One region of the Kineococcus terrestris genome, then DNA from elsewhere that is predicted to be linked to it. Evidence: riboswitches for the same ligand, from Rfam matches in the RefSeq annotation. Region 1 holds a riboswitch; each other region holds the start of a gene.
The links. Region 1 has a riboswitch for S-adenosylmethionine ahead of AB8M62_RS02800 (sulfite exporter TauE/SafE family protein). Riboswitches for the same ligand answer to the same signal wherever they lie in the genome.
Positions count from the first base shown of each region.

Region 2: linked by a shared signal. The riboswitch ahead of AB8M62_RS08435 (sulfurtransferase) and the one ahead of AB8M62_RS02800 (sulfite exporter TauE/SafE family protein) in region 1 are both predicted to bind S-adenosylmethionine.
Region 3: linked by a shared signal. The riboswitch ahead of AB8M62_RS12395 (TIGR04028 family ABC transporter substrate-binding protein) and the one ahead of AB8M62_RS02800 (sulfite exporter TauE/SafE family protein) in region 1 are both predicted to bind S-adenosylmethionine.

Region 1 is NZ_JBEUEI010000003.1:24,828-36,552, reverse strand. It holds gene AB8M62_RS02840 (PP2C family protein-serine/threonine phosphatase) at 1-461, opposite strand, end outside; gene AB8M62_RS02835 (histidine phosphatase family protein) at 667-1,464, shown strand; gene AB8M62_RS02830 (NAD(P)H-hydrate dehydratase) at 1,461-2,363, shown strand; gene AB8M62_RS02825 (hypothetical protein) at 2,383-2,796, opposite strand; tRNA gene AB8M62_RS02820 (tRNA-Arg) at 3,087-3,159, shown strand; gene AB8M62_RS02815 (Gmad2 immunoglobulin-like domain-containing protein) at 3,291-4,199, shown strand; gene AB8M62_RS02810 (GGDEF domain-containing protein) at 4,220-5,167, opposite strand; gene fdxA (ferredoxin) at 5,249-5,566, opposite strand; gene AB8M62_RS02800 (sulfite exporter TauE/SafE family protein) at 5,563-6,468, opposite strand; SAM riboswitch class IV at 6,501-6,615, opposite strand; gene AB8M62_RS02795 (nitrite/sulfite reductase) at 6,920-8,641, shown strand; gene AB8M62_RS02790 (phosphoadenylyl-sulfate reductase) at 8,638-9,372, shown strand; gene cysD (sulfate adenylyltransferase subunit CysD) at 9,441-10,331, shown strand; gene AB8M62_RS02780 (GTP-binding protein) at 10,331-11,725, shown strand, end outside.
Region 2 is NZ_JBEUEI010000011.1:10,017-15,477, reverse strand. It holds gene AB8M62_RS08450 (GNAT family N-acetyltransferase) at 1-444, opposite strand, end outside; gene AB8M62_RS08445 (class I SAM-dependent methyltransferase) at 462-1,292, opposite strand; gene AB8M62_RS08440 (class I SAM-dependent methyltransferase) at 1,289-1,870, opposite strand; gene AB8M62_RS08435 (sulfurtransferase) at 1,867-2,784, opposite strand; SAM riboswitch class I at 2,973-3,067, opposite strand; gene AB8M62_RS08430 (methionine ABC transporter permease) at 3,145-3,804, opposite strand; gene AB8M62_RS08425 (methionine ABC transporter ATP-binding protein) at 3,806-4,834, opposite strand; gene AB8M62_RS08420 (MetQ/NlpA family ABC transporter substrate-binding protein) at 4,836-5,461, opposite strand, start outside.
Region 3 is NZ_JBEUEI010000018.1:36,724-48,448, forward strand. It holds gene AB8M62_RS12375 (putative FMN-dependent luciferase-like monooxygenase) at 1-23, opposite strand, end outside; gene AB8M62_RS12380 (dipeptide ABC transporter ATP-binding protein) at 20-1,738, opposite strand; gene AB8M62_RS12385 (ABC transporter permease) at 1,735-2,598, opposite strand; gene AB8M62_RS12390 (ABC transporter permease) at 2,595-3,530, opposite strand; gene AB8M62_RS12395 (TIGR04028 family ABC transporter substrate-binding protein) at 3,577-5,229, opposite strand; SAM riboswitch class I at 5,475-5,569, opposite strand; gene malQ (4-alpha-glucanotransferase) at 5,680-7,890, opposite strand; gene AB8M62_RS12405 (prolyl oligopeptidase family serine peptidase) at 7,985-10,159, shown strand; gene AB8M62_RS12410 (mechanosensitive ion channel family protein) at 10,232-11,383, shown strand; gene AB8M62_RS12415 (SDR family oxidoreductase) at 11,449-11,725, shown strand, end outside.

The sequences.
Region 1 (11,725 bases):
CGGAGCGCCTGCTGATCGCCAGCCAGCCGGGCCACCACCTGGCGGCGAGCGATGACCCGCCACCGCGAGTAACCGGCGAGCACCTCCTCGACCTGAGCGCTGATGTCAGCCCTGCCGGTGGCGCGAGCCGCCCCTCGCAGGTCGTCGGCGCTGTCGGTCAGCGCCGTCTCGTCCTGCTCGCGCATCTCGAGGTCTTCGAGCAGGCCGGAGACGATGTAGAGCTGGTGGTGCACGTGCAGTCGGACGAAGTCGCCGCGGTAGTCGTTCACCTCGGCGACGACGTCGTTGTACGGCTCGGGCCGGTCGATCACCTCGTCGCGCGCGACGAGCCCGACGACGACGACCGTGGCGAAGGCGAGCACCACCGCGAGGAACCCGGCCGCGATGGCGGACACCCGCCGCTGCAGCGAGGTGCGCAGCATGAGCCGGTGCCACGCCCGTGCCACGCGCGCCAGCGCCACCACCTCCGCTCCTCCGGACCGCCGGGTCCCGGCGGGTCCGGGGCGGCCGCCGTCGCCCGCCCAGTGTCGACGACCGCTCCGTCGACGGTCACCACCTTGTCACCCGTCACGCCCTGTGCGCCCGGTGCACCGGCTGTCACCGCGCGCCGGGGACGTTCGTGCGGTTGGCTGGCCGCCGGAACGGGTGCGAGCGGGAGGAGCCGACGTGGGGGTGCCGGGCGGCTGGCCGGCGGGACTGGTGCTGGTGCGGCACGGGGAGAGCGTCGGCAACGTGGCCGAGGCGCGCGCCCGGGCCGGCCGCTCGGAGGTCGTCGACGTCGGGGAGCGCGACGCGGACGTGCCGCTGTCGGCGCTGGGGCGCCGGCAGGCGCGCGCGGTGGGCCGCTGGCTGGTGCACGACGCGGCCGCGCCCCCGCTGCCCGACGTGGTCGTCACGTCCCCGTACCGGCGGGCGCGCGCGACGGCCGAGGCGGTGGTGGCGGAGCTGCGGGAGGCGGGTCGCGACCCGGGCCGCCTGCGCACCGACGAGCGCCTGCGCGAGCGCGACCTGGGCTGGTGGGACGGGCTGACCGGCGCCGGGGTGCGCGCCCGGTACCCGGAGGAGGCCGCCCGCCGCGAGCACCTGGGCAAGCTGTACTACCGCCCGCCGGGCGGGGAGAGCTGGTGCGACGTGGCGCTGCGGCTGCGCAGCCTGCTGCGGGACCTGCGCGCCGAGCACGCCGGCCGCCACGTCCTGCTGGTCAGCCACCAGGCGGTGGTGATGAACGCGCGGATGGTGCTGGAGGACCTCGACGAGGAGGAGGTCCTGCGCCTGGACCGGGAGGAACCGCTGGCCAACTGCTCGGTGACGGCGTACCGGGCGGGCCCGGACGGGCCGGTGCTGGACGTGGCGGGCGACACGACGGCGGTGGCGGACGTGGCGGACCTGGCGGTCACCGACGACGAGGTGGACGACGAGCCCGACGACGCGCCCGCGGGCGGCGGCGCGGGGGTGGCCCGGTGAGCGGGCCGGCCGGCGAGCGCGCCACGACGGTGACGTCGGCGCTGCTGCGCGAGTGGCCGCTGCCCCCGCCGGGGTCCGGCAAGGAGAGCCGCGGGCGCACGCTCGTGGTGGGGGGCAGCACCCGCACGCCGGGCGCGGTCCTGCTGGCCGCGGAGGCGGCGCTGCGCTCGGGCGCGGGCAAGCTGCAGGTGGCGACGACGCGCACGACGGCGGCGGGGCTGGGGGTGGCACTGCCGGAGGCGCTGGTGCTGCCGCTGACGGAGACGCCCGGCGGGGGCATCGACCCCGCCGCGGGCGAGGAGGACGGCGAGCTGGCCGAGCTGGCCGGGTCGGCGGACGCCGTGCTGCTGGGCGTGGGCGCGGTCGGCGAGCCGGACGTGCGCGCGCTCCTGGAGGCGCTGGTGCCGCGGCTGTCGAGGACGGTCGTGCTGGACGCGCTGGGGCTGGCGCCCGTGACGCGCGACGAGACGTTCCTGCACCACCTCGAGGGCCGGGCCGTGCTGACCCCGAACGCCGCGGAGCTGGCGATCGTGCTGGACGCGGAGCCGGAGGAGGTGGAGCGCGACACGGCCGGGGCGGCGGTGGAGCTGGCCCGCCGCAGCCGGTGCGCGGTGGTGGCGGGCGGCGGGACGAGCTGGATCGCCGCGCCGGACGGGCGGCTGTGGAGCGACCCGTCGGGCGGTGCGGGGCTGGGGGTGTCGGGGTCCGGGGACGTGCAGGCCGGCATCGTCACGGGGCTGTGCGCCCGCGGTGCGGAGCCGGTGCAGGCGGCGCTGTGGGCGGCGTACCTGCACGGGCGGGCCGGGGACCGGCTGGCGACCGAGGTGGGCCGGCTGGGCTTCCTGGCGCGGGAGTTGCCCGCGCAGGTGCCGCGCGTCCTCGCCGAGGTCGAGGTCTAGGACCCCCGGCGGGAGCGGCTCAGACGAGCAGGGCGCTGGCGGTGGGCACGAGGTCGGCCAGCGGGATGCCGAGGCGCCACGTCGTGGAGGAGCGGCTGCCGGCGGCACGCGGGTCGCCCTCGGGGCCCTCCCACGCCTGCGGGTGGGCGGTGACGGTCCAGGCGCCCGGACCGGCCTGGCGGGCGCGGTCGGCGAGGCCGGTGTCACCGGCGCGGACGGCGGCGGCGGCGATGACCTCGACGGCGCGCCCGAGGGAGCGGGCGTCGTAGAAGGACACGGTGCAGCCGGTGGTGGTGGCGGTGGTGTCCACCAGGATGCAGCCGCTCTCGGTCAGGGCCGCCTGGACGGCGGCGGTGGCCGCGTGCTGGCGCGGCGCGCGCCGCTGGGCGGGGACGGTCTGCTCGGCCCGGGGGCGGGCGACGGTGGGGGCCATGACGGGTACTCCTCTGGGCGACGACGTCGGCCGGTGTCGGAGTCGCCGTCGACTCGGCCTCCGACACCCAGCAGACGGCATCGGTCGGCGTTCGCTGCGGCTTGAGCATAGGCGCTGCGCGGTCGTGGTCCGGACCGGCGGGCCGCGATGTTCGTTGTGGGAGAACGACATGACGTCGTACGCCAGCGGCGTTCGACGATGACGAACGCTCCCGGCGGGCGGCGACGCCGCGCCCGCGGGCCCCGGCAGCCGCCCCGCTAGACTCGCCCCGGCCCGCCCGCGCGGGCCGCGCCTCCGTAGCTCAGGGGATAGAGCATCGGTTTCCTAAACCGTGTGTCGCAGGTTCGAATCCTGCCGGGGGCACCCTCCCGCACCGACCCTCCCGTCCCCGCGCCCGTCCGCCGCTCACCGCGCGCAGGCCGTCGCGGGCGAGGACGATGGGCCTCGCAGCGCTGCGGCGTCGCGGCGCTGCGGCGTCCGGGAGGAGCAGCGCCGTGACCGAGCAGGAGTCCACTCCCCGTCCCCCGCGCGCCGGCGCGGCGCTCGCGCTGGTCACCGCCCTGGTGACCGCGTGCGGCCCCGCTCCCGCCGGGGGTCCCGCCCCGGGCACCCCCGCGCCGTCGTCCTCGCCGTCGTCCCCGACGGCGACGGCGGACCCGTCCGCCCCGCCGGAGCTGGTGACGGTCCCCGCCTACTACGCCGGCCGCACCGGCCTGGTGGGCGGCCTGGAGGTGGCGCTGTACCGGGAGTTCGCGCGGGTGCCCCTGGACGGTGACCGGGTCAGGACCGCCCTGGGCGTGGCGCTGTCGCCGCCGCGCGACCCCGACTACTCGGTCCCGTGGCCGGAGGGCACGCGGCTGCTCGGCGTGGAGCGGCTGGAGGACCTCGTCACCGTCGACCTGTCCGCGGAGGCGGCCGCGCCACCGCCGGGCGCGGACGCGCCTCTCGCGCGGGCCGCGCTCCAGCAGGTCGTGCACACGGTGACGGCCGCGGACCCGTCGGTGGCGGGGGTGCAGCTGCTCGTCGACGGTTCGCGCGTGCCCGACCTGTGGGACCTCGGCGCCCACGCCGGGGAGGCGCTGGCGCGCGCGAGCGCCGCGGAGGTGCTGGGACCGGTGTGGGTGCTGCAGCCCGAGGAGGGCGCGCGGGTGACCTCGCCGGTGACGGTGTCCGGTCGGGCGACGGTGTTCGAGGGCACCGTCGGCTGGGACGTCGTGGACGCCGGCGGGCGGGTCGTGGCGCAGGGGTGGACGACGGCGTCGGAGGCCGGCCCGGGGCGGGGCGACTTCTCCGTCGCGGTCGACCTGCCGCCGGGCGAGCACACCGTGCGCGCGTTCAGCGAGTCCGCCCGCGACGGCTCGCGCGTCGCGGAGGACTCCAAGACGGTGACCGTCACCGGGTGAGGGCCGGCGCACGCCGCCGGTCAGCGGCGCGCGCGCTTCACCTCGTACATGCGCTCGTCGGCGCGCGAGAGCACCTCGTCGACGTCGTCGCCGGCCGCGGCGCGCACCCACCCCGCGCTCACCCCGACGCCGTGGGCGCGGGCCAGCGGGCCGGCCGCGGCGGCCCGCGCGGCGCGCGCGGCGGCGTCGGCGGGGTCGCACCCGGCGCCGCGCAGGAGGAGGACGAACTCATCGCCTCCGGTGCGGGCGACGACGTCGCCGTCGCGGACGGCGGAGCGCAGCCGGGCGGCGACCTCGACGAGGACGGCGTCGCCGACGGCGTGCCCGTGCTCGTCGTTGACCCGCTTGAACCCGTCGAGGTCGGCGCACACGACACCGCAGCCCTCCCCGGCGGGGTCGAGCGCCGCGGCGGCCTCCTGGAACAGGGCCCGCCGGTTCAGCAGCCCGGTCAGGGGGTCGGTGCTCGCCAGCTCGCGCAGCATCTCCTCGGCGCGGCGCTGCTCGGTGACGTCGACACCGACGCACGCGAGGCGGTCGGGCACGCCGTCCTCGTCGAGCAGGATCGTGTTGTGCCAGCGGATGCGGTGGTGGCCGCCGTCGCGGTCCAGCCACTCCCCCTCCGCGACGCTGGAGGACCCGTGCGCCACACCGAGGGCGACGCCCTGCCGGGCCAGCTCACGGTCCCCGGGCGCGATGACGAGGTCGAACATCTCCTCGCCCAGGACGTCCTCGGCCGCGTAGCCGGTCAGCTCCTCGCAGGCACGGTTGAACAGGGTGAAGCGGCCGTGGACGTCGAGGACGCAGACGAGGGCCGCGGTGCTGTCGAGGACCGCGCGGGACGTCTCGCGGTCCAGGGCGCTCGGCGCCGACGCGCGGGCGCGGCGGGTCGGGCCGGCGGCCGGCCGCCGCGGTGTCAGGCTCACCAGCGGCGCCCGCTCACCGCGCTCCGGCACGCTGGAGGTGTCCACGTCCCCCGATCGGTGCGCCCGGCACGCGCCTTGAGCCCGGGCGGTCACGGCGACCCGGACGGCGCAGCGCGGACGGGACCCTCAGGAGGGGGCGGGCAGGGCCGCGACGAGCGGGTGGTCGCCGGCCACCGGGCCGTGCGCCCCCGCCCCGCCGGGGGAACCCACCGCGTCGAAGAACTCGGCGTTGGCGGCGGTGAACGCCGACCACTGCTCGGGCACGTCGTCCTCGTAGTAGATGGCCTCGACGGGGCACACGGGCTCGCAGGCCCCGCAGTCCACGCACTCGTCGGGGTGGATGTACAGCGACCGCTCGCCCTCGTAGATGCAGTCGACGGGGCACTCCTCGATGCACGCCTTGTCCTTGACGTCCACGCACGGCTGGGCGATGACGTAGGTCACGCGGTGGTGCTCCTCTGCAGCTGGCGGGCGGGGGTGGTGCGGGAACGCCGGTGGCGGCGCACCGCGCTGGTCACGGCCAGGCCGCCGAGGACCAGCACCAGGGCGTACACGGCGAACCGCACGCCGTCCGGCGCGGCGACGGCGTCGGCGCGCAGCAGGGTGCGGGAGTTCGTGAGGACGATGACGGTGCCGACGGCGGCACCCAGCACCTGCGGGGGCGCGAACCGCACCAGCCAGGCGGCGATCGGCGCGGCGACCAGCCCGCCGGCCAGCAGCGCGAGGACCCACGACCAGGCGATCCCCTGCGAGCCCAGGCCGAGGAGGAAACCCGCGCTGGCCGCGACGGCCACGAGGAACTCGCTGGCGTCGACGGACCCGATCACCTTGCGCGGTTCCAGCCGGCCCGAGGCGAGCAGGGCGGGGGTCCCGACGGGGCCCCAGCCCCCGCCGCCGGTCGCGTCGACGAAACCCGCGAACAGCCCGAGCGGGGCGAGGAACCTGCGCCGCAGCGGGCGGTGCAGGGACCGCGCGTCCAGGGTGGTGACCGAGAACCGCACGAGGATGTAGACGCCCAACCCCAGCAGCAGCACGCTGACGAAGGGGGCGGCGACGTCCCCGGGCAGCGACGACAGCAGCGTGGCGCCGACGAAAGCGCCTGCGGCGCCGGGGATCCCGACCCGCCGGACCACGCGCCAGTCCACGTTCCCGAACCGGTGGTGCGCGGCGCCGGAGGCCAGCGTGGTGCCGATCTCGGCCAGGTGCACGGTGGCCGACGCCAGCGCCGGGCTGGTGCCGACGAGGAGCAGGAGAGTCGTCGAGGTGACGCCGTAGGCCATGCCGAGCGAGCCGTCGACCAGCTGGGCCAGCAGGCCGACGACAGCGAGGAGCACGAGTCTGCGCACGAGGGTTTCCCGTTCGTCCCGGTGGACCCGCAGGTCCGCGCTTGCCGGGCACCGTGCGGCGACCGGCCAGGTCCTCACCCGGAGCACCCCGCCGCGGAGGAGGGTTGCCGACCAGCGAGCCGGGGCTTGACGCTGGCACTCGTGACCTGCCGACCACGCTAGGGCGCCGGACGCGGACCGTCAACACCCGGCGCCGGCCGGAACTCCCCGCGGACCGCGCCGGGAACCCGCCGGAGGACCCGCGGAACTCCCCGACGGGCTTGACGGGGGTTCCGCGTGCCCTACGGTGGGGACGTGGTCCAGCCGCTGACCGTGCGCCTCGTCTCGCGCCGGTACGTCGACCTCATGCGCGTGCACAGCAACTACGCCTGCCGCCGCACCACCTCCCCCACCCCTCCCCGTCACCGCTAGGGGCGCTCCTCACGGAGGGCCCGCACCCCCGTGAGGACCGATGACACCCGACCCCTCGCTCGCGACGCCCGGCGCACCCGCCGCGGCGCCGGCCCGTCCCGCGCGCACCCGCAGCAACGGCCAGTGGGCCGTGGACGGTCGTGCACCGCTCAACCACAACGAGGAGGTCAAGGCCGCCGGCCCGGGCCTCGACGTCCGCGAGCGGATCGAGCGCGTGTACGCCCGGGAGGGTTTCTCCTCCATCGACCCCGACGACCTCAACGGCCGGTTCCGCTGGTGGGGCCTGTACACCCAGCGCCGGCCCGGGATCGACGGCGGGCGCACCGCGCAGCTGTCGAACGAGGAGCTGTCCGACGAGTTCTTCATGCTGCGCGTCCGCGTCGACGGCGGGGCGCTGACGACGGAGCAGCTGCGGGTCGTCGGGGACCTGTCCACCCGGTTCGGCCGCGACTCCGCCGACATCACCGACCGGCAGAACGTGCAGCTGCACTGGGTGCGCGTCGAGGACGTGCCGCAGGTGTGGCGCGAGCTGGAGGCCGTGGGGCTGCGCACCACCGAGGCGTGCGGGGACACCCCGCGCGTCGTGCTCGGCAGCCCGGTCGCGGGGATCGCCCGCGACGAGGTCCTGGACCCGACGCCGGTCGTCGAGGAGATCGTGGGCCGGTTCGTCGGCGACCCGGAGCTGGCGAACCTGCCGCGCAAGTTCAAGACCGCCGTCACCGGCCACCCCAGCCAGGACGTCGTCCACGAGATCAACGACGTGTCGTTCGTCGGCGTCGTCCACCCCGAGCTCGGGCCGGGTTTCGACGTGTGGGTCGGCGGCGGGCTCTCGACCAGCGCCCACCTCGCCCAGCGCCTGGGCGCGTTCGTCACCGCGGACGAGGCGCCCGAGGTGTGGCACGGGGTCGTGCGGGTGTTCCGCGACTACGGCTACCGCCGCCTGCGGAACAAGGCCCGCCTGAAGTACCTGGTGGCCGACTGGGGCGCCGCGCGGTTCCGCGAGGTGCTGGAGACGGAGTACCTGGGCCGGCGCCTGACCGACGGTCCGGCACCGCCGCCGCCGCGCGGGCCGGGCGACCACGTCGGCGTGCACGAGCAGAAGGACGGCCGCCGCTACGTGGGCCTGGCCCCCACCGTCGGGCGGGTCAGCGGGACGGTGCTGAGGGCCATCGCGGACGCGGCCGAGGCCGCCGGGTCGGGGCGCGTCCGCCTGACCCCCCACCAGAAGGTCGTCGTCCTGGACGTCGAGCCGGACCGCGTCGACGCGCTGCTGGCCGCGGCGCGGGAGCTGGGGCTGACCGCCGCCCCGTCGCCGTTCCGGCGCAGCACCATCGCCTGCACGGGCATCGAGTTCTGCAAGCTGGCGATCGTCGAGACGAAGGCCACGGCGGCGCAGGCGGTCGCCGAGCTGGAGCGGCGGCTCGCGGGCATCGAGCTCGACACGCCGATCACGCTGCACGTCAACGGGTGCCCGAACTCCTGCGCCCGGATCCAGACCGCCGACATCGGCCTGAAGGGGCAGCTGGTCACCGGGGACGACGGCGTGCAGGTGCCCGGGTTCCAGGTCCACCTGGGCGGCGGGCTGGCCTCCGCCGACCGCACCGAACCCGGGCTGGGCCGCACCGTGCGGGGGCTGAAGGTGAGCGCCACCGGTCTGGCCGACTACGTCGAGCGCGTCGTGCGCCGCTACCTGGACACCCGCGCCGACCGCGAGACGTTCGCGGCCTGGGCGCACCGCAGCGACGAGGAGGCCCTGCGATGAGCACCCCCACGAGCACCCCCCCGGGGACGACCCCCGCCACCCGCTCCGCCGAGGAGCTGCGGGCCGTCGCGGCCGCGGCCGCCGACCGGCTCGCCGGGGCGGGCGCGGACGAGGTCGCGGCCTGGGCGGCGGCGGAGTTCCGCGGCCGGCTGGCCGTCGCGTGCAGCATGGCCGACGCGGTCCTGCCGCACCTGGTGGCCGGGCACGCCCCCGGGGTGGACGTGCTGTTCCTGGACACCGGGTACCACTTCGCCGAGACCCGCGGCACCCGCGACGCGGTCGCGGCGACGATGGACGTGCGGGTGGTGGACGTCCTGCCGCGGCTGAGCGTCGCCGCCCAGGACGAGGAGTTCGGCGCCCGCCTGCACGAGCGCGACCCCTCGGCCTGCTGCCGGATGCGCAAGGTCGAACCCCTGGCGGCGGCGCTGGCCGGGTACGAGGCCTGGGTCACCGGGGTGCGCCGGGACGAGGCGCCCACCCGCGCCGGGACACCGCTGGTGCAGTTCGACGAGCGGCACGGGCTGGTGAAGCTGAACCCGCTGGCCGCCTGGAGCGCCGACGACGTGCAGCGCTACGCCGACGAGCACGGCGTGCTCGTCAACCCGCTGCTGTCGCAGGGGTACCCCTCGATCGGGTGCGCGCCCTGCACGCGCCCCGTCGCGGTCGGCGCGGACCCGCGCTCGGGCCGGTGGGCCGGCAGCGCCAAGACCGAGTGCGGGATCCACCTGTGAGCGCCGCCGCCGTGCACCCCGCACCCCGTCCCGCGCCCGGGTCCCGTCCGGTCACCCGCCCCGGCGCCGTGGACGACCTGCGCGCGCTGGAGGCCGAGGCCGTCCACGTCGTGCGCGAGGTGGCCGCCGAGTTCGAGCGGCCCGTGCTGCTGTTCTCCGCCGGCAAGGACTCCGTCGTCCTGCTGCGCCTGGTGGAGAAGGCGTTCCGTCCCGCGCCCGTGCCGTTCCCCGTGCTGCACGTGGACACCGGCCACAACTTCGACGAGGTGCTGGAGTTCCGCGACCGGCGGGTGCGCGCGGGCGGCCACCGGCTGCTCGTGGCGTCCGTGCAGGACAGCATCGACCGCGGCCGCGTCCGCGAGGACGCCCCCGGCGCCTCCCGCAACCGCCTGCAGACCCGCACGCTGCTCGACGCCCTCGCCGAAGGGGGTTTCGACGCGGCGTTCGGCGGCGCCCGCCGCGACGAGGAGCGCGCCCGCGCCAAGGAGCGCGTGCTCAGCGTCCGCGACGCCGCGGGGCAGTGGGACCCGCGCGCGCAGCGTCCGGAACCCTGGTCGCTGTACAACGGCCGGATCCGCCGCGGCGAGCACGTGCGGGTGTTCCCGCTGAGCAACTGGACCGAGCTGGACGTGTGGCGCTACGTCGCCCTGGAGGACCTGGACCTGCCGTCCATCTACTACGCGCACGAGCGCGACGTCGTCGAGCGCGACGGGATGCTGCTGGCCGTCACGCCCCTGACCCCGGCGCTGCCCGGTGAGCGCGTGCAGCGGCTGCGGGTGCGCTACCGGACCGTCGGGGACCTCACCGTCACCGGCGCGGTGCGCTCGGACGCCACCGACGTCGAGGCGGTGCTCGCCGAGGTCGGCGCGGCGACCGTCTCCGAGCGCGGCGCCACCCGCGCCGACGACCGCACCTCCTCCGCCGCCATGGAGGACCGCAAGCGCGAGGGGTACTTCTGATGCGGGAACTGCTGCGGATGGCCACGGCCGGGTCCGTCGACGACGGCAAGTCCACCCTCATCGGGCGGCTGCTGCTGGACACCGGCAGCCTGCCGACGGACCACCTGGCCGCCGTGGACGGCCCCGACGGCCCGGACCTGGCGGCGCTGTCGGACGGCCTGCGCGCCGAGCGGGAGCAGGGCATCACGATCGACGTCGCGTACCGGTTCTTCTCCACCGCCGCGCGCAACTACGTGCTGGCCGACACCCCCGGCCACGTGCGGTACACGCGCAACATGGTGACCGGCGCCTCGAACGCGCACCTGGCGATGCTGCTGGTCGACGTGCGCGCGGGGGTGCTGGACCAGACCCGCCGGCACGCGCGGATCGCGACGCTGCTGGGCGTGCCGCACCTGGTGGCGGCCGTGAACAAGATGGACCTCGTGGACTTCGACCGCGGCGCCTTCGACCGCGTGCGCACGGAGCTGCAGGACGTCGCCGAGCGCCTGGGCGTGCCGCTGCTCGTGGTGCCGGTGGCCGCCAAGCACGGCGACAACGTGGCGGTGCGCTCGGCGCGCACCCCGTGGTGGGACGGGCCGACGCTGCTGGAGCACCTGGACGCCGTCGACGTCCCCCCGCCCGGCGAGGGCGGGCTGCGCCTGCCGGTGCAGTGGGTGTCGCGGCCGGTGGCCGGTGCGCGGCGCAGCTACGCGGGCCGGCTGGCGGCGGGCACCCTGCGCGCCGGCGACGAGGTGGTCGTCCTGCCCTCGGGCGCGCACACCCGCGTCACGGCCCTGGACGCGCTGGACGAGGAGCGCGAGACCGCCCTGGCTCCGCTGTCGGTGTCGGTGCAGCTGGCCGACGACCTCGACGTGGGCCGCGGGGACGTGCTCACCGCGCCGGAGGACCCGCCCGTGGTGACGCGCGAGCTGCGCGCGCAGCTGTGCTGGATGGGCGAGGAACCCCTCCACCCGGGGCAGCGGTTGCTGCTCAAGCACACGACGCGCACGGTGCGGGCGGAGGTCACCGCCCTGCACGACCGCCTGGACCCGGCGACCCTGGCGGACGTCACGTCCCCGGACCGGCTGGAGCTCAACGACATCGGCACGGTGACCGTGCGCACGGCCGTCGACCTCGTCGTCGACGCCTACACCCGCAACCGGGACACCGGCGCGTTCGTCCTCGTCGACGAGCACACCCACGCCACGGTGGCCGCGGGCGTGGTGCGCGAGGCCGTGCCGCGCGCGGGCGCCGGGCGGCCGGCGGACGGCCCGGAGGGCACGGGGAGCGCCCCGCGCTGGACGCCGTCGCGGGCGGCGCGGGCGCACCGCGGCGCGGCCGTGTGGCTCGTGGGCGCCCCGCCCGAGGCGCTGCGGGAGGCGGAGGCCGCCCTGCTGGCCGCCGGGCGCCCCGCC
Region 2 (5,461 bases), on a different contig from region 1:
GGGGTGGTCGAAGGCCTCCGGCACGGTCGCCAGCACCGCGAAGCCGAGGGAGCGCCACAGCGCCACGGCGGCCGTGTTCGTCTCCACGACGGCGTTGAACTGCACCGCGCGGTACCCGTCGGCGGCCGCCGCGGCCACGACGTGCTCGCCGAGGGCGCGCCCCACCCCGCGACCGCGCGCCGCCGGGGACACCATGAAGCTGGCCGTGGCCACGTGCGCGCCGCGACCGGGCCGGTTCGGGCCGCTCTTGGCCGTGCCCAGGACGGTGCCGTCCTCGTCGACCGCGACGACCGTCCGCCACGGCGGCGGCTGCACCCACAGCTCGCGCGCCGCCTCGGAGGTCAGGCCGCCGGGCAGCGCGTACGTCTCCCCCTCGGCGACGATCTCGTCGAAGAAGGGCCACACCCGCGGCCAGTCGTCGTCGGTCAGGTCGCGGATCAGCACCCCGGGAGGGTAGTCGGTCAGCCGCCGGCGCCCGCGCGGCGGCGGGGCGGGCGGCGCCGGCCGACCAGCTGCCAGCTGCGCGCCACCGGCACCAGCTCCGGGCGCTCGCACAGCGCCCGCTCCAGCGCGAGCAGGTCCTCGTAGTACCCGCGCTCGCCCTTGCGGGCGTCGGGCAGCAGGTCGGTGACCACGCGCACCCCGAAGCGGAACTCCACGGGCGTCCCGGCCGCGGCGAGCGCCTCCTCCACCCGGCCGGCGGGCAGCGGCACCCCGCCGTCCGCCCCCGCGGCGTCCTCCCCCGCCAGCAGGCGCCGCGCACCGCGCAGGTCGTCCTCGCGCACCGCCGCCCGCAGCGCGGCGGCGGCCGTCCCGGGGCCGAGCACGGACAGGCAGCCGCCCGGGCGCACCCGGGAGGCCAGCGCGGCCACGTCCGCCGCCAGGCCCTCCGGCGAACCGGCGTGCGGGCGGTGCTGGAGCACGTCGTGGCACAGGACGAGGTCGAAGGTGCCGCCCCCGCCGCCGGTCAGCGCCGTCAGCGCCACCACGTCCCCGAGGTCGGCCTGCACCGCGCGCACCCGGTCGGCGACGCCCGCGCGGCGGGCGGCGGCGCGGGCGCGCTCCAGCACCAGCGGCGCGGAGTCCAGGGCCGTGACCTCGGCGCCGGTGCGCGCCAGGGCCACCGCGTCGCTGCCGTCGCCGCAGCCGACGTCCAGGACGCGCAGCGGCCGGCCGGAGACGGTGCGGCAGACGACGGCCAGGGTGTGCTCGACGAGCGTGTGGCGCAGCCGGCCCCACGGGGCGCTGCGCCAGGCGACCGCGGCCTCCTCCGGGTGCGGCGGCTCGCTCACCGCCGCCTGCCGACGAGGTGGAGGTTCCCGTCGCCGTCCACGGCCCGGTGCACCACCGCACCGCCGGCGGCGACCACGGCGGCCGCCAGCAGGTCGGCGGCCAGGTGCAGGTGGCCCGCCGAGGCACTCGAGGGCCCGGGCGGCGGCGGCACCGCCAGCGACAGGTGGCCGCCGGGGCGCAGGGAGCTGGTCAGCGCGGCGACGTCGGCCTCGGCGCGCGCGACGCTGCCGCGCAGGTGCAGCACGTCGTGGCAGCAGACGACGTCGAAGGAGCCCGACCCGCCGGCGCGGTGGCGGGTCAGGGCCGCCAGCGCCGCGAGGTCGTCGAGGTCGGCGGCCACGGTGCGGACCCGGTCGGCGACCCCGGCCAGCGCCGCGGCGGTGCGGGCCTGCTCCAGGGCCGCCGGCAGGCGGTCCAGCACCGTCACCTCGTGCCCGAGGGCGGCGAGGACGACCGCGTCGCGGCCCTCGCCGCCGCCGGCGTCCAGGACGCGCCAGGGGGCCGGCCCGAGGTCGGGGCCGGCGGCGCGCACGAGCGCGGCCACCGGCCCCGACACGTCGTGGGCCGTCCCCGTCACCTCTCCGGGCCGACGGCGACGGGCACGCGGACCGCGTTGCCCCACTCCGTCCAGCTGCCGTCGTAGTTGCGGACGTCGCGCAGGCCCAGCAGGTGGGTGAGCACGAACCAGGTGTGGCTGGAGCGCTCGCCGATGCGGCAGTAGGTGATGGTCGGGGCGTCGGCGTCCAGGCCGGCCTCGCCCAGGTAGATCTCCTCCAGCGCGGCGCGGTCCTTGAACGTGCCGTCCTCGGCGGCCGCGCGCGCCCACGGCACGCTGGCCGCGCCGGGGACGTGCCCGCCGCGCACGGTGCCCTCCTGCGGGTAGTCGGGCATGTGGGTGCGCTCGCCCGAGTACTCCTGCGGGGAGCGCACGTCGATCAGCGCGCCGCCGATGTGCTCGCGCACCTCGGGCAGGAACGCCCGCGCGGTGCGGTCGTCGCGCTCGACGACGGGGTAGTCGGCCGGCTCGGGCTGCGGCACCTCGGTGGTCAGCTCGCGGCCCTCGGCCTGCCACTTGGCGCGGCCGCCGTCCAGCAGGCGCACGTCCTCGTGGCCGAACAGGGTGAACACCCACAGCGCGTACGCGGCCCACCAGTTGCTCTTGTCGCCGTAGAACACGACGGTGTCGGTGCGGCGGATCCCCTTGGCGGACAGCAGGCGCGCGAACCCCTCCCCGTCGAGGTAGTCGCGGGTGACGGGGTCGTTGAGCTCGGTGTGCCAGTCCACCTTCACGGCGCCGGGGACGTGGCCGGTCTCGTACAGCAGGACGTCCTCGTCGCTCTCGACGACGACGAGGCCCTCGCGGCCGAGGTTCTCGGCGAGCCAGGTGGTGCTCACCAGGCGCTCGGGGTGCGCGTACCGCTCGAACTTCGGCTCGGACGTGTCGGCGGGCAGGGACCCGGTGGACGTGGCGGCGGGGGTGGTGCTGGTCATGGTCGGCTCCGGTGCGCTGGGGTGGTCGGGTGGTCGCGTCGCGGGGTGCCGCACCGGCCGTGGCCGGTCGGCGGTCCGGGGCGACAGGCCGCCGAGGTGCGCCGGCACAGGTCGACGTGGCGGCGCGACCAGGACCGGAGCGTGGTGGCGCGCCAGCGGGCGCGGTCGTCGTGCATGAGCGTGGGCCCTCTCCATCGGCCCTGGCGGGAGCACCCACGCCCTCCGGGGAGGGGGGTTGCTGCGGCGTCGTCGAGCCAGGTCTCTCAGCCGCTCTGGATGGTGTGCGGGCCCAGCGTGGCGGGCCGCGGTGCGGGTTGTCAACGCCCGCGGCCGGTCCCGCGGGGGACCGGCCGCGGGGTCCTAGCGGCGCAGGACGGAGCGCGCCAGGCGGTTGCCGATCAGCTGCCCCACCTGCACGATCACGATGATCGTGGCGACCGTGACGTAGACGACGCCCCAGTCGTAGCGCTGGGAGCCGTACGTGATGGCGTAGTTGCCCAGCCCGCCGCCGCCGATGAGGGCGGCCTGCGCGGACATGTCGACGATGCCGACGTAGATGAACGTGTAGCCCAGGATCAGCGGGCCGAGGCCCTCCGGCACGAGGACCGTGAACAGGATCCCCAGCCGCGAGCCGCCCGCGGCGCGGGCCGCCTCCACGACGCCCGGGTCCACCGAGACGAGGCTCTGCTCGACGATGCGCGCCACGGCGAACGCGGCCGCCAGGGAGATCGCGAAGGTCACGGCGTTGTTGCCCACGGTTGTGCCGACGGCCAACCGCGAGAGGGGGGCGACGGCGGCCAGGAAGATGACGAACGGGATGGGCCGCACCACGTTCACCAGCAGGCCCACCACGGCGAACACCGCGCGGTTGCCCAGCAGGTTGCCCGGGCGGGTGGCGTACAGGGTCAGGCCGATGCCCAGGCCCAGCACGCCGGAGAACACCATCGAGACGAGCGTGATGAACAGCGTCTCCCAGATGGCGGTCCGGTAGACGTCCAGCGTCGCGAGGAAACCGTCCACGTCACTCCTCCTCGTCGACGCGCACGCCGGCGCCGCGCAGGGCGGCCACGGCCGCGTCCGCGGCACCGGGCGGGCCGGTCAGCTCGTACGTGAGGGAACCGATGCGCCGCTCGCGGATCTCCCCGATGCCGCCGTGCACGAGCTCGGCGCTCACGCCCGCGTCGCGCAGGACGCCGTCCACGCGCGCCAGCAGCCCCGGCTCCTCGGTGATCTGCACGGACACCAGCCGGCCCGGGTGGTTGGCGCGCAGGCGCTCCAGCACGTCGGCGTCGGGCCGGTCGTGCAGGGCGCTGCGGACGAACCGCTTGGCGGCCGCCGAGGTCGGGGAGGTGAACACGTCGTACACGTCGCCGACCTCGACGACGCGGCCGTGCTCCATGACCGCGACGCGGTCGGCGATCTGGCGCACGGCGTCCATCTCGTGGGTGATGACGACGACGGTGACGCCCAGCTCGCGGTTGACCCGACGCAGCAGGGACAGCACCTCGGTGGTGGTCTCCGGGTCCAGCGCGCTGGTGGCCTCGTCGGCCAGCAGCAGCGGCGGGTTCGTGGCCAGGGCGCGCGCGATGCCGACGCGCTGCTTCTGCCCGCCGGACAGCTGCTCGGGGTAGGCGTGGGCGCGGTCGAGCAGGCCCACGAAGTCCAGCAGCTCGGCGACCCGGGCGTCGTGCTCGCGCCGGGGCACGCGCGCCACCTTCAGCGGGTAGGCGACGTTGCCGGCCACGGTGCGGGAGCGGAACAGGTTGAACTGCTGGAAGATCATCCCGATGCGCTGCCGGGCGCGGCGCAGGTCCCTCTCCCCCAGCGTGGTCAGGTCCTGCCCGGCGACGACGACCCGGCCGCCGGTGGGGGGCTCCAGCGCGTTGAGCAGGCGCACGAGCGTGGACTTGCCGGCGCCGGAGTAGCCGATGACGGCGAGGACCTCGCCCTGCGCCACCTCGAGGGTGACGTCGTCCACGGCGCGGACGACGTCACCCCCCGGGCGCCGGTAGTGCTTGGAGACACCCTCCAGCGAGACGATGGCGGCCATCTCAGCCCTGCGCCGCCCGGGCGTCCTCCTCGATGGCGGCCAGCTGCTCCTGCAGGGTCGCGGCGTCCACGTCGCGGACCACGCCGCCGGGGTAGTCCTGCGAGAAGGCCTCCAGGACGGCCGGGTCGTGGAACAGGGCGGCCAGGTCCAGGTAGGTCTGGTCGTCGGCGTCCTCGGCGCGGGTGACGAACAGGTTCACGTACGGGGCGGCCTCGGGGCTCTCCGGGTCGTCGGCGAAGACGACGTCCTCGTCGGCCAGGTCCGCGCTGGTCGCGTAGTTGTTGTTGACGATCGCCGCCGCCACCGAACCGCTCTGCAGCGCGTTGGCGGTCTGCGAGGCGTCCAGGGACACCAGCTCCACCCGCGAGTCCTCCACGTCCTGCAGGTCGGAGAACGGCGTGCCGCCCTCGCGCAGGGTCAGCAGGCCGGCGGCCTGCAGCACGAGCAGGCCGCGGGCCTGGTTGATGGCGTCGTTGGGCAGCGCGACCTGGGCGCCGTCGGGCAGCGCGTCGGCGCTGTCGGCGGTGGTCGAGTACAGCGACAGCGGGTAGACGGCCGTGGCGCCGATGGGCTGCAGGTCGTCGCCGGCGTCGACGTTGTAGTTCGCCAGGTACTGGGTGTGCTGGA
Region 3 (11,725 bases), on a different contig from region 1:
GTCGGGGCGGGAGCGGTGGTCACGGTCGTGCCTCCTGGGTGAGGGGCCGGGGGACGGGCGGCGGGGACACGGCCTCCTGCGCGCCGGCCTGCTGCGCGGGGAGCCTCCTGCGGACGGTGCCGGGCCGGGTCGTGCCGGGGACCGCGGCCAGCAGCTCGCGCGTGCAGGCGTGCTGCGGGTCGCCGAAGACGTCCTGCACGCGGCCGGACTCGACCTGGCGGCCGCGCTGCAGCACCGAGACGGTGTCGGCGACCTGCCGGACGACGGCGAGGTCGTGGGTGATGAACACGTAGGTCAGGCCGAGGTCGGCCTGCAGCCGGGACAGCAGGCGCAGCACCTGCGCCTGCACGCTGACGTCCAGGGCGGACACGGCCTCGTCGAGGACGACGAGCTCGGGTTCCAGGACGAGGGCGCGGGCGATGGCCACGCGCTGGCGCTGCCCCCCGGACAGCTCGCGCGGGCGGCGGGTGACCACGTCGGCGGGCAGGCCGACCACCTCGAGCTGGTGGGCGACGCGGTCCCGGCGCTCGGCGGCGTCCCCGATCCGGAAGTTGCGCAGCGGCTCCGCGACGATCGCCCCCACGCTGGAGCGCGGGTCCAGGGAGGCGTAGGGGTTCTGGTGCACGAGCTGGGTCGTGCGGCGGAAGGCGCGCGCGGCGCGGGAGGTCGGGCGGGAGCCGAGGGCGGTGACGTCGACGTCGCCGACCCGCACGCTGCCGGCGGTCGGCTGCCCGAAGCCCGCCAGCACGCGCCCGGTGGTCGTCTTGCCCGAACCGGACTCCCCCACGATCGCGTGCGTGGTGCCGCGCGCGACGCTGAAGGACACGTCGTCCACGGCCACGAACGGCTGCGCGCGGCGCCGGCGGAACTCCCGGCGCAGCCCGTCGACCTGCACCAGCGGCCGCGCGGCGGGCCCCTCGGCGGTCGGCGCGGGGACGCGCTCGACGACCCGGGTGAGCGAGGGCGCGTCGGCGAGCAGCGCCCGCGTGTACTCCGCCCGGGGCCGGGTCAGGACCTCCTCGGTGGGGCCGGCCTCCTGGACCGTGCCGCGGCGCATGACGACGACGGCGTCGGCGCGTTCGGCGGCGACGGCGAGGTCGTGGGTGATGAGCAGCATCCCGCTGCCGGTGTCAGCGCGCAGGTCGTCGAGCAGGTCCAGGACGCGGGCCTGGACGGTCACGTCGAGCGCGCTGGTCGGCTCGTCGGCGATGATCAGCTCGGGTTCCAGGGCGATGGCGGCGGCGATGAGGACGCGCTGGCGCATGCCGCCGGACAGCTCGTGGGGGTACTGCCCCGCGCGCCGGGCCGGGTCGTCGATGCCGACCCGCTCCAGCAGGTCCAGGACGCGGGCGCGCTCGGCGCGCCGGTCGCGCGAGCCGTGGATGCGCAGGCCCTCGGCGACGCTGGCGCCGACGGTCGCCACCGGGTTCAGGGAGTTGCCCGGGTCCTGCGGGACGAGGCCGATCCGTCGCCCGCGCACGGCGCGCAGCTCGCGCTGGGACAGCTCCAGCAGGTCCCGGCCGCGCAGCTCGACGCGCCCGCCGGTGACCGCCCCGTTGCCGGCGAGCAAGCCGATGACGGCCTGGGCGACGCTGGACTTGCCCGAGCCGGACTCCCCGACCAGGGCGGTGACCTGACCGGGGTGCACCTCCAGGGACACCCCGTCGACGGCGCGGACCGTGCCGCCGGAGGCGGTGTAGTCCACGCGCAGGTCCTGCACGCTCAACAGGGTGCTCACGAGGGCACGCTCCCGCGGATCGACTGGCTGAGGCGGTTGGCGGCCAGCACGACGGCGACCACGACGACGCCGGGCAGGACGGTCAGCCACCAGGCGGTGGCCACGTAGTCGCGCCCCTCGGCGATGAGCAGGCCCCACTCGGGGGTCGGTGGCGGGGCGCCGTAGCCGAGGAAGCCCAGCGTGGAGATCTGCAGGACGGCCGAGCCGAACTGCAGCGCCGCCAGCGCCACGACGGGCGTCAGGGAGTTCGGCAGCACGTGGCGGCGCAGGACGGCGGCGAAGGTGCCGCCGGAGCCGTAGGCCGCCTCGACGTACTCGCTGACGCGCACCCGCACGACCTCGGCGCGCGCGAGCCGGGCGAACACCGCGATGGAGGTGACACCGACGGCGATGGCGGCGTTGGTGGTGCCGAAGCCGAGCAGGATGATGACGCTCAGGGACAGCAGCAGACCGGGGATCGCCAGCAGCACGTCGACCAGCCGCATGAGGACGTCGTCGACCGGGCCGCCCAGCGCACCGGCGAGGACGCCGAGCAGCGTGCCGGCGACGAAGCCGACGAGCACGGCCACGGCGGCGCCGAGGATCGAGTGCCGGGCGCCGTGCACGACGCGCGTCCACACGTCGCGCCCCGTCGCGTCGGTGCCGAACCAGTGCTCGCCGCTGGGGGCCTGCAGCGACGGGGCGACCGAGGCGGTGGGGCTGCCGGAGGCGAAGGGTTCCGGCAGCAGCGCCCACAGCAGCGCCAGGAGCAGGACGGCCGCGGCGAGCAGGGCGCCCGCCCCCGGCCGGGGCGCGCCGGTCCGGCGGCGGGGGACGTCGCGGTCCGGGTCGGTGGCGGGCACCCCGGTCCAGGCGCTCACCGCAGCGCTCCGCGGCGCAGGCGCGCGTCGAGCACGGGGTACAGCAGGTCGACGACCAGGTTGACGAGCACGTACGCCACCGTCGAGAGGACCACGACGGCCAGCAGCACGGGGGTGTCGCGGTTGGCGACCGCCTGGGCGGTCAGCTGCCCGATCCCGGCGCGCCCGAAGACGGCCTCGGTGACCACCGCGCCACCGACGAGCTCGCCGAACAGGAGACCGGCCATCGTCAGGGTCGGCAGGACGGCGTTGCGGCTGACGTCGTGCCACAGCAACCACGGGGTGCTGGCGCCCCGGGCGCGCACGACGGCGATGAACGGCATCTGCCCCACGTCGTCGATGCTGCGCATGAGCACCTGCGCCAGCGGCGCGGCGATGGGCACCGCGATCGTCAGCACGGGCAGGACGAGCGACTCGACCGGCCCGGCGCCGATGACGGGGATCCAGCCCAGGCGGAAGGAGAACACCTGGATGAGCAGGATCCCGATCCAGAAGACCGGCAGTGACACGAACAGCGGGGGCAGGTCGCGGAACAGCCGGCGCAGCCACCGGCCCCTGCCGTGGGTCGCGGTGAAGGCGATCGCGACCGCGAGCAGCACCGCCACGAGGAGGCCGAGCGCGGCCAGCACGAGCGTGGAGGGCAGCGCGCTGGCGATGAGGGTCGAGACCGCGGCCCCGCTCTGCACCGAGTAGCCGAGGTCGCCGCCCAGGAAGGCCCGCGCGGACTCCGCGAAGCGCACGAGCAGCGGGCGGTCGGCCCCGTAGGCGGCGCGGATGTCGGCCAGCTGCTCGGGCGTCAGGCCCAGCTCGGGACTGCCGAAGCGGGCCAGGACGGCGTCGCCGGGCAGCGCGGCCAGCAGCGCGTAGGACAGCGCGTAGGCCAGCACCAGGACGACGGCGGCCTGCGCGACGCGCTGCAGGACGTAGCTCACGCCGGCCCCGTCACCGCGGGCGCGCCGCCCGGGCGCCCACCGGCGCTCAGCGGTCCAGCCACGTCGCGTAGAAGGAGGGCCGGCCCACCGACTCGGTGGTGAAGCCCTGCACGTCGGAGCGGAAGCCGAAGACCTGCGGCTCCTCGAAGAAGGGCACGACGTAGGCCTGCTCGGCCAGCCGGCGCTGCGCTGCCTCGGACGCGGCCTGCCGCTCCTCGGTGGTCGGCCGGGAGGCGATGTCGTTGAGCAGCGCGTCCAGCTCGGGGTCGCCGAGGGACTCGTCGTCGGTGTCGAGGTTGAGCAGCGTGTTGCGGTTCCTGGAGAAGTACTGCGACTTCAGGACGTCGAAGTCGGCCCGGCCGACCATCGAGTGGTACACCTGCACGGTCTCCGGGTCGAGCGAGGCGGCGGTCTGCGCGGCCTGGTCGCCGGGGAACAGCTCGACCTGGACCCCCAGTCCGGACAGCTGCTCCTGGACGAGGGTGACGACCTCCCGGGAGCGGGGCTGGGGCAGCGCCTCGTTGACGGTGAGGGCCAGCCGCACGCCGCCCTTCTCCCGCACGCCGTCGGCGCCGGTGAGCCAGCCCGCCTCGTCGAGCAGCTGGGCCGCGCGGTCCGGGTCGTACCGGTACTGCTCGGAGGTGTCGACGTAGCCCAGCGCCGACCTCGCGAGGGCCCCGGTGGCCAGCACGTAGCTGTCGCTGAACAGGGTGTCGATGATGGCCTGCCGGTCGATGGCGGCCACGAGGGCCTGGCGGACGGGCAGTTCCTGCAGCTGCGGGGTGCGGAAGCGGAAGCTGAACCCGTTGTTGACGCCGTTGGTGGCCGCGGCCAGCAGGGCCAGCCCGTCGGCCTGGAACTGCTGCTCGTCGGGGGCCTCGATCTGGCGGGCGACGTCGGCCTGCCCCGCCACCACGGTGCCGACGCGGACGCTGTCCTCGCCCGCGACCACGAAGCGGATGCCGTCGAGGTAGGGACGGCCCTGCCGGGCCAGCGACGGCGGGGCCCAGTCGTAGTCCTCGCGCGCCACGAGCGAGATCTGCGTGCCGACCTCCTCGTCGTCGACGACGAACGGGCCGCAACCGACGACGCCGACCGCCTGGCCGGGCCCGAAGCCCTCGCTGTCCCGCTCGAGGGTGGAGGTGGCGAGCAGACCGGAGTTGATGGTCGAGACGGCCTGCGCGAAACCGGGCGCGGGGGCCGAGAAGGAGAACCTCACGGTGAGGTCGTCGACGACCTCACCGCGCTCGTAGTTGTTGATGGCCTCGGAGACCGTGAGCGCCCGGTCCGGGTCGCCGCTGCCGAAGAGGTCGATGTTGGCGAGCACGTTGGCCGCGTCGACGGGTGATCCGTCGGAGTGGGTGACCCCCTCGCGCAGGGTGAACGTGTACTCGGTGGCGTCGGCGTTGACCTCGGGCAGTTCCGCGGCGATCCACGGCTGCAGCTCGAGGGTCTCCGGGTCCTGCCACAGCAGCCGGGCGGTGATGTTGTTGACGATGCCGCCGTTGGGGTAGAAACCCGCGGCCGGCGGGTAGAGCGTCGTCCACGTCTGCGGTTCGAGGTAGGTGAGGGTTCCGCCGGTGCGGGGTTCCCCCGACGGCGTTCCCTCGTCGCTCGTCGCGCGGGAGCAGCCGGTCACCAGGCCGGCGAGGGCGGTGGCCGCTGCGGCGGCGAGCGTGGTGCGGCGACGGACGAGCATGGGTGGGCTCCGGCTGTTCGTGGCGCGGTGTGGCGCGAGCTGTTGCGGGGGAAGGGGTCGGGAGGGCGCGGCGCGGCCGCGGGGTGGTCCCGGGCGGTGGCGTCGTCGTCGTGACCGGTCTCCGCGGTGGCGGGGACCGGGTACCGCGCAGCTGCTAGCGACAGCCCGTGGCCCCTCGGCGGCAGTGGTCGATGTGACGACGCCGCGAGGCGTGGAAGGCGTGACCGCGGATCCTGAGCACCGTTCCTCCATCGGTTCTGGCGGAAGCACCCGAACCCGCTCTCGCGGAGGGTTGCTGCGGCGTCACGGAGCCAGATCTCTCAGCCGCTCTCGATGGTGAGCGGGAGCCACGGTGCCCGAGCGGGCCCGCGCGTGTCAAGGTGCGGCGCAGCGGGACGGCCGCCCCACCGCGGTGGAGGAGTTCCCCCGCCTCCGGCCGCCCCTCCCCGCTCAGCGCTCCGCGCCGCCCGCGCGCTCGTCCCCGCCCGCGGCGAGCGCCTCGCGCACCGCCCGGGCCAGTGACAGCGCCCGGGTGTGGGTGGGCAGGTCGTCGAGCAGGACGACCTCCCCGTCCGGGCCGGTGAGGGGCATCCGCCAGTTCGGGTACTCGTTCGCGGTGCCCGGCTGGTTCTGGGTGCGGCGGTCGCCGACGGCGTCGACGAGGGACACGCCCAGCATCAGCGACGGCGCCAGCGCCAGGTAGCGGTGCAGCGCCTCGACGGTCTCCTGCTCCCCCGCGCCCTCGCGCAGCAGCCCGCGCCCGCGCACGAGGCCCAGGACGCGGTCCTGCTCGGCGCGGTCGGCGGCGCGCTCCTCCTCCACGTCGCGGGTGAGCAGGCCGAGGCGGTCGCGCAGCGCGACGTGCTCCTGGGCCAGGTAGCCGGCCGTGGGGGGCAGGTCGTGGACGGTGACGCTGGCCAGGGCCAGCTCGCGGTAGTCCTCCGGCGCCTTCGGGCGGTCGCCGTCGTACTCGAACCAGAGGACGGCGCTGCCGAGGATCCCGCGCTCGGCCAGGTAGCTGCGCACCCAGGGCTCGACGGTGCCGAGGTCCTCGCCCACGAGCACGGCCCCGGCCCGCTGGGCCTCCAGGGCCAGGACGCCCAGCAGCGCCTCGTGGTCGTAGCGCACGTACGTGCCGCGGTCGGCGGTGGCCCCCTGCGGGATCCACCACAGCCGGAACAGGCCGATGACGTGGTCGACGCGCAGGCCGCCGGCGTGCCGCAGGATCGTGCGGACCATGTCCCGGAAGGGCACGTAGGCCAGCTCGGCGAGGCGGTCGGGCCGCCACGGCGGCTGGCTCCAGTCCTGCCCCTGCTGGTTGAAGGCGTCCGGCGGGGCGCCCACGGTGACGCCGCGGGCGAGGGTGTCGCCCAGGCTCCACACGTCCGCGCCCTCGGGGTGCACGCCGACGGCGAGGTCGTGGACGATGCCGGGCCCGGTGCCGGGCGCGGTGGCCGCGTCCTGGGCGCTGCGCAGCTGCTCGTCGCACTGCCACTGCAGCCAGCGGTGGAAGTCGACCCGGTCGGCGAGGCGCTCCAGGGCCCCGGAGGCGCGGGCCGCGGCGGGGTCGCGGTCCTGCGCGGGCCAGCCGGAGGCGGGCAGGCCGTGCTCCTCGGCCAGCGCGCACCACAGCGCGAAGTCGGTCAGCCCGGGGTCCTCGTCGGCGACGTAGCGGCGGAAGGCGGCCTGGCGGGCCTGGGTGCGCGGGTGGGCGTGCAGCACCTCCAGCGCCTCGCGCTTGAGCGCCCACAGGGCGTCGCGGTCGATCTCGCCGGGGTCCGTGTTGGCGGCGCGGCAGCGCGCGGCCAGCTCCTCCACCCGGGCCCGCTGCTGCGGTGCGAGGTAGGCGGTCTCCCGCACGTCCTCCGGGCGCAGGTACAGCGGGTTGACGAAGCGCCGGGTGGTCGGCAGGTACGGGGAGGCCTCCATCGGCGGCACCGGGGAGGCGGCCGCCAGCGGGTTCACGAGCAGCCAGCCGGCGCCCTGGGCGGCGGTGGTGGCGGCCAGGTCGGCCAGGTCGGCCAGGTCGCCGGCGCCCCAGGAGCGGCGCGAGCGCACCGAGTACAGCTGCGCCTGGTAGCCGACGGAGCGCCCGCGCTGCAGCGCCTCGGGCAGCTCCAGGACGTCGGGGGTGACGACCAGCGGGCACTCGGCGTCGCCGGAGGGGGTGCGCACCCGCAGCAGGTGCCAGCCCAGCGGCAGGTCGTCGGGGACCTCGAAGGTGGCGCGGCCGGTGAGGCGGCCGTCGACGTGCTTGGGGTCCACCCAGCGGTCGACCTGGCGCAGCGGCGCCCACCCGCCGTCGTCCTCCAGCTCGACGACGACGTCGACGGGGTCGCCGTGCGGGACGTGGACGGGCACCTGGGCGCTGCTGCCCTCGCGGGTGACGACCACGGGCGGCAGGCGGCGGCGCCAGGGCCGCAGCCGCACCTCCGCCAGCGACGCGGCGACCGCGGCGGGCCCGGACACGTCGTGGCCGAGGGCGGTCAGCACGGCCTCGACGGTGGCGCGCGGCACGTCGGCGGTGCGGCCGCGCCAGTCGGTGAAGGAGGTGGAGACGCCCTCGGCGGCGGCCAGCTCGGCCAGCTGCGGCGGGGTCCGGTCGTCGGTCCGGTCGTCGGCGCGGTCGTCGGCGCGGGCGTCGGCGGGCTCGGGTGGCACGCGCCGACTCTGCCAGAGCGCCCCCGTCCCGGCGCGGCGGCGGCGGGCCTCCACGGGCCTCCACGGGCCGCCGGAGCTGCCTAGGGTGGCGCTCGTGCACCCCGCGACCGGCGCCGTCCGCCCGCCCGCCGACCTGGCCCCGCGCCTCGACCTCGTCGAGGAGCTGCACGGGACCCCGGTGCCCGACCCGTACCGCTGGCTGGAGGACGCCGACGACCCGCGCACGCGGGAGTGGTCGCGCTGGCAGGCGGCCGCGTGGGAGGACTGGGCGGGCCGGGCGCCGGGGCGCGAGCGCCTGCGCGAGCGGGTGGGGCAGCTGATGGCGACGGGGTCGGTGGGCGCGCCCGTGCACCGCGGCGCCCGGGTGTTCCGCACGCGCCGGGCGGTGGACGGGGAGCTGGGGGTGCTGACGGTCACCGACGGCGCCGGCACCCGGACGCTGGTGGACCCGCTGGCGCTGGACCCCTCGGGCACGACGACGCTGGACGCGTGGCGGCCCAGCCCGGAGGGCGACCTGCTGGCCTACCAGCTGTCCGAGGGCGGCACCGAGGAGAGCGTCCTGCGGGTGCTGGACGTCGCCACGGGCGAGGTGGTCGACGGCCCGCTGGACCGGGCCCGCTACTCGCCGGTGGCGTGGCTGCCGGACGCCGGGGACGGCGAGCGCCGGTTCTACTACGTGCGCCGGCTGCCGCCGGAGCAGCTGCCGGAGGGCGAGCGGCAGTACCACCGCCGGGTGTGGCTGCACCGGGTGGGCGCGGACCCGGCCACCGACGTGGAGGTCTTCGGCGGTCCCGTGCCGGGCGACCCGGAGGGCGCGCCGCCGCTGCCGCTGACGACGTACTACGGGGTGTGGACGTCGCGGGACGGGCGCTGGCTGGTCGTCAGCGCCGCCGACGGCACCGCCCCCCGCAACGACGTGTGGCTGGCGGACCTGCGCGGCGCGGACCCGGCGCGCCCGCCGTTCCGCGAGGTGGTGCGCGGCCTGGACGCGAGCACCGGGGTGTGGGTGGGCCGCGACGGGCGGCTGTACGCCTTCACCGACCTGGACGCCCCGCGGGGGCGGCTGGCGGTGGCCGACCCGGCGACCCCGGGCCCGGAGCACTGGCGCGACCTGCTGCCGCAGGCGCGGGACGCGCTGCTGGAGGACGTGGCCGTCCTGGACGGCGAGGAGCTGGACCGGCCGCTGCTGGTGGCGGGCTGGACGCGGCACGCGCTGTCGTCGCTGAGCGTGCACGAGCTGGGAAGCGGTCAGCGGCTGCCGGGGGGCGCGGGCGCCCTGGAGCTGCCGGGGTCGGGGTCGGTCGGCGGCCTCGTCACGCGCGGCGAGCCCGGTCACGACCTGTGGTTCTCCTTCACGGCCACGACCGTCCCGTCGGAGGTGTGGCACTGGGACGCGCGCACGGGCGGCCTGGAGCTGGAGTCGCGCCCGCCGGGCGCGGTGGAGGTGCCGGCGGTGACCAGTCGCCTGCTGGAGTGCGCCAGCGCCGACGGCACGACGGTGCGGCTGCTGCTGACGGCGCGCGCCGACGCGGTGGACGGCGCCGGGCGCCCGCTGCGCCCGGCCCCGGCGGTCCTGTACGGCTACGGCGGGTTCGGGATCAGCATGTCCCCGCACTACTCCCCCGACGCGCTGGCGTGGGTGGAGGCCGGCGGCGTGCACGTGGTGGCGCAGCTGCGCGGCGGCGGCGAGGAGGGCGAGGACTGGCACCGCGCGGGGACGCGCGGGTCCAAGCAGAACGTGTTCGACGACTTCCTGGCCGCGGCCCGGCACCTGGTGACCGAGGGCTGGACGACGCCGGGGCAGCTGGTCGCGGAGGGCGGCTCGAACGGCGGCCTGCTCGTGGGCGCGGCGCTGACGCAGGCCCCGGAGGCGTTCGCGGGGATCGTCTGCTCGGCGCCGCTGCTGGACATGGTCCGCTACGAGCGGCACGGGCTGGGCGCCACGTGGAGCGAGGAGTACGGCAGCGCGGCGGTCGAGGAGGAGTTCCGCTGGCTGCTGGCGTACTCCCCCTACCACCGGGTGGTGGAGGGCACGGAGTACCCGGCGGTGCTGTTCACGGTCTTCGACGGCGACTCGCGGGTGGACCCGCTGCACGCGCGCAAGCTGTGCGCGGCGCTGCAGCGCGCGACCGCCTCGCAGCGGCCGGTGCTGCTGCGCGCGGAGGGCGACGTCGGGCACGGCGCGCGCTCGGTCTCGCGCAGCGCGGCGCTGGCCGCGGACCGGCTGGCGTTCGCGGCGGCCGCCACCGGCCTCGACGTCGCGCGCTGACCCGCCCCCGACCCCGCCCCCGACCCCGCCCCCGACCCCGCTCCCGACCGACCCCGCAGGAGGACCCCCACCGTGCTCGTCGCCGCGACGACCCCCGCCCCGACCCCCAGCCCCGAGTCGACGAGCGCCGGGGAGGTCCTGCGGGACGTCGGGGAGCTGACGGGCTCGTACTGCGTGTCGGGCTCGCCGGGGGTGTGCGGGACGGTCTACGACCTGACCGGCTCGCGCCTGGCGGGGCGGATCGCGGACGTGCTGCTGGGCTGGCCGCTGCGGATCGTGCTGATCCTGCTGGTCTGCTTCGTGGCGCGGTACCTGCTGATGAAGGTCATCGACCGGACGGTGGCGGGGGTGGCGGCCGGGCGGCGCGAGGCGCGGCGCGGCGGGCTGCTGGAGTCCAGCCCGCTGCTGTCCGAGCGCCGCCAGCAGCGCGCGCAGACGCTGGGCTCGGTCCTCAAGAGCACGACGACGCTGGTGATCGGCGTCGTGGCGGTGCTGGGCGTGCTGGGGCAGCTGAACATCAACATCGCCCCCTTCATCGCTTCCGCGGGCATCGTCGGCGTGGCGCTGGGCTTCGGCGCGCAGTCGCTGGTGCGCGACTTCCTGTCCGGGGTGTTCATGCTCGCCGAGGACCAGTACGGCGTCGGCGACGTCGTGGACCTGGGCGACGCCTCGGGCACGGTGGAGGCCGTGGGGCTGCGGGTGACGCGGCTGCGGGACGTCAGCGGGACCGTCTGGTACGTGCGCAACGGCGAGATCCTGCGGGTCGGCAACCAGAGCCAGGGCTGGGCGCGCGCGGTGCTGGACGTGTCGGTGGCCTACGGCGCGGACATCGCGCACGTGCAGGAGGTGCTGCAGCGCATCGGGGACCGGCTGGCCGCCGAGGAGGCGTGGAAGCCGCTGGTGCTGGCCCGCCCGGAGGTGTGGGGCGTGGAGCAGATGGCCGCCGACGGGGTGGTGCTGCGCATGGTGGTCAAGACGGCGCCGCTGCAGCAGTGGGCCGTGCAGCGCGAGCTGCGCCGGCGCATCAAGGCGGCGTTCGACGCCGAGGGCATCGAGTTCCCCTTCCCGCAGCGCACGGTGTGGCTGCGCCAGGACGAGGCGCCGGCCACGCCGCCGCCGGCGCGGCACGGCGACCCGGCCGCGGCGGGCGGCTCGCAGCCGCCGCGGCGCAGCGAGGCGGACGTGGTGGCCGACGACACCGGGGAGATCCCCCGCATCCGCTGACGCGCCGGGCGGGACGTGGCCGGCGAGGGGGTGCGCGCGCGACGTCCGCGGCCGACACTGTCGCCATGACCCAGCGCCTCGCCCTCGTCACCGGCGTCAGCGGCTACATCGGCGGCCGGCTCGTGCCGGAACTGCTGCAGGCCGGTTTCCGCGTGCGCGCGATGGCGCGGCGGCCGGAGGCGCTGCGCGACCGCCCGTGGATCGACGACGTGGAGGTCGTGCAGGCCGACGCCGCCGACGCGGAGCAGGTGCGCGCCGCCCTGGCGGGCGTGGACGTGGCCTACTACCTCATCCACGCGATGAGCAGCGGCTCGCAGTTCTCCTCCAAGGACCGCCGCACGG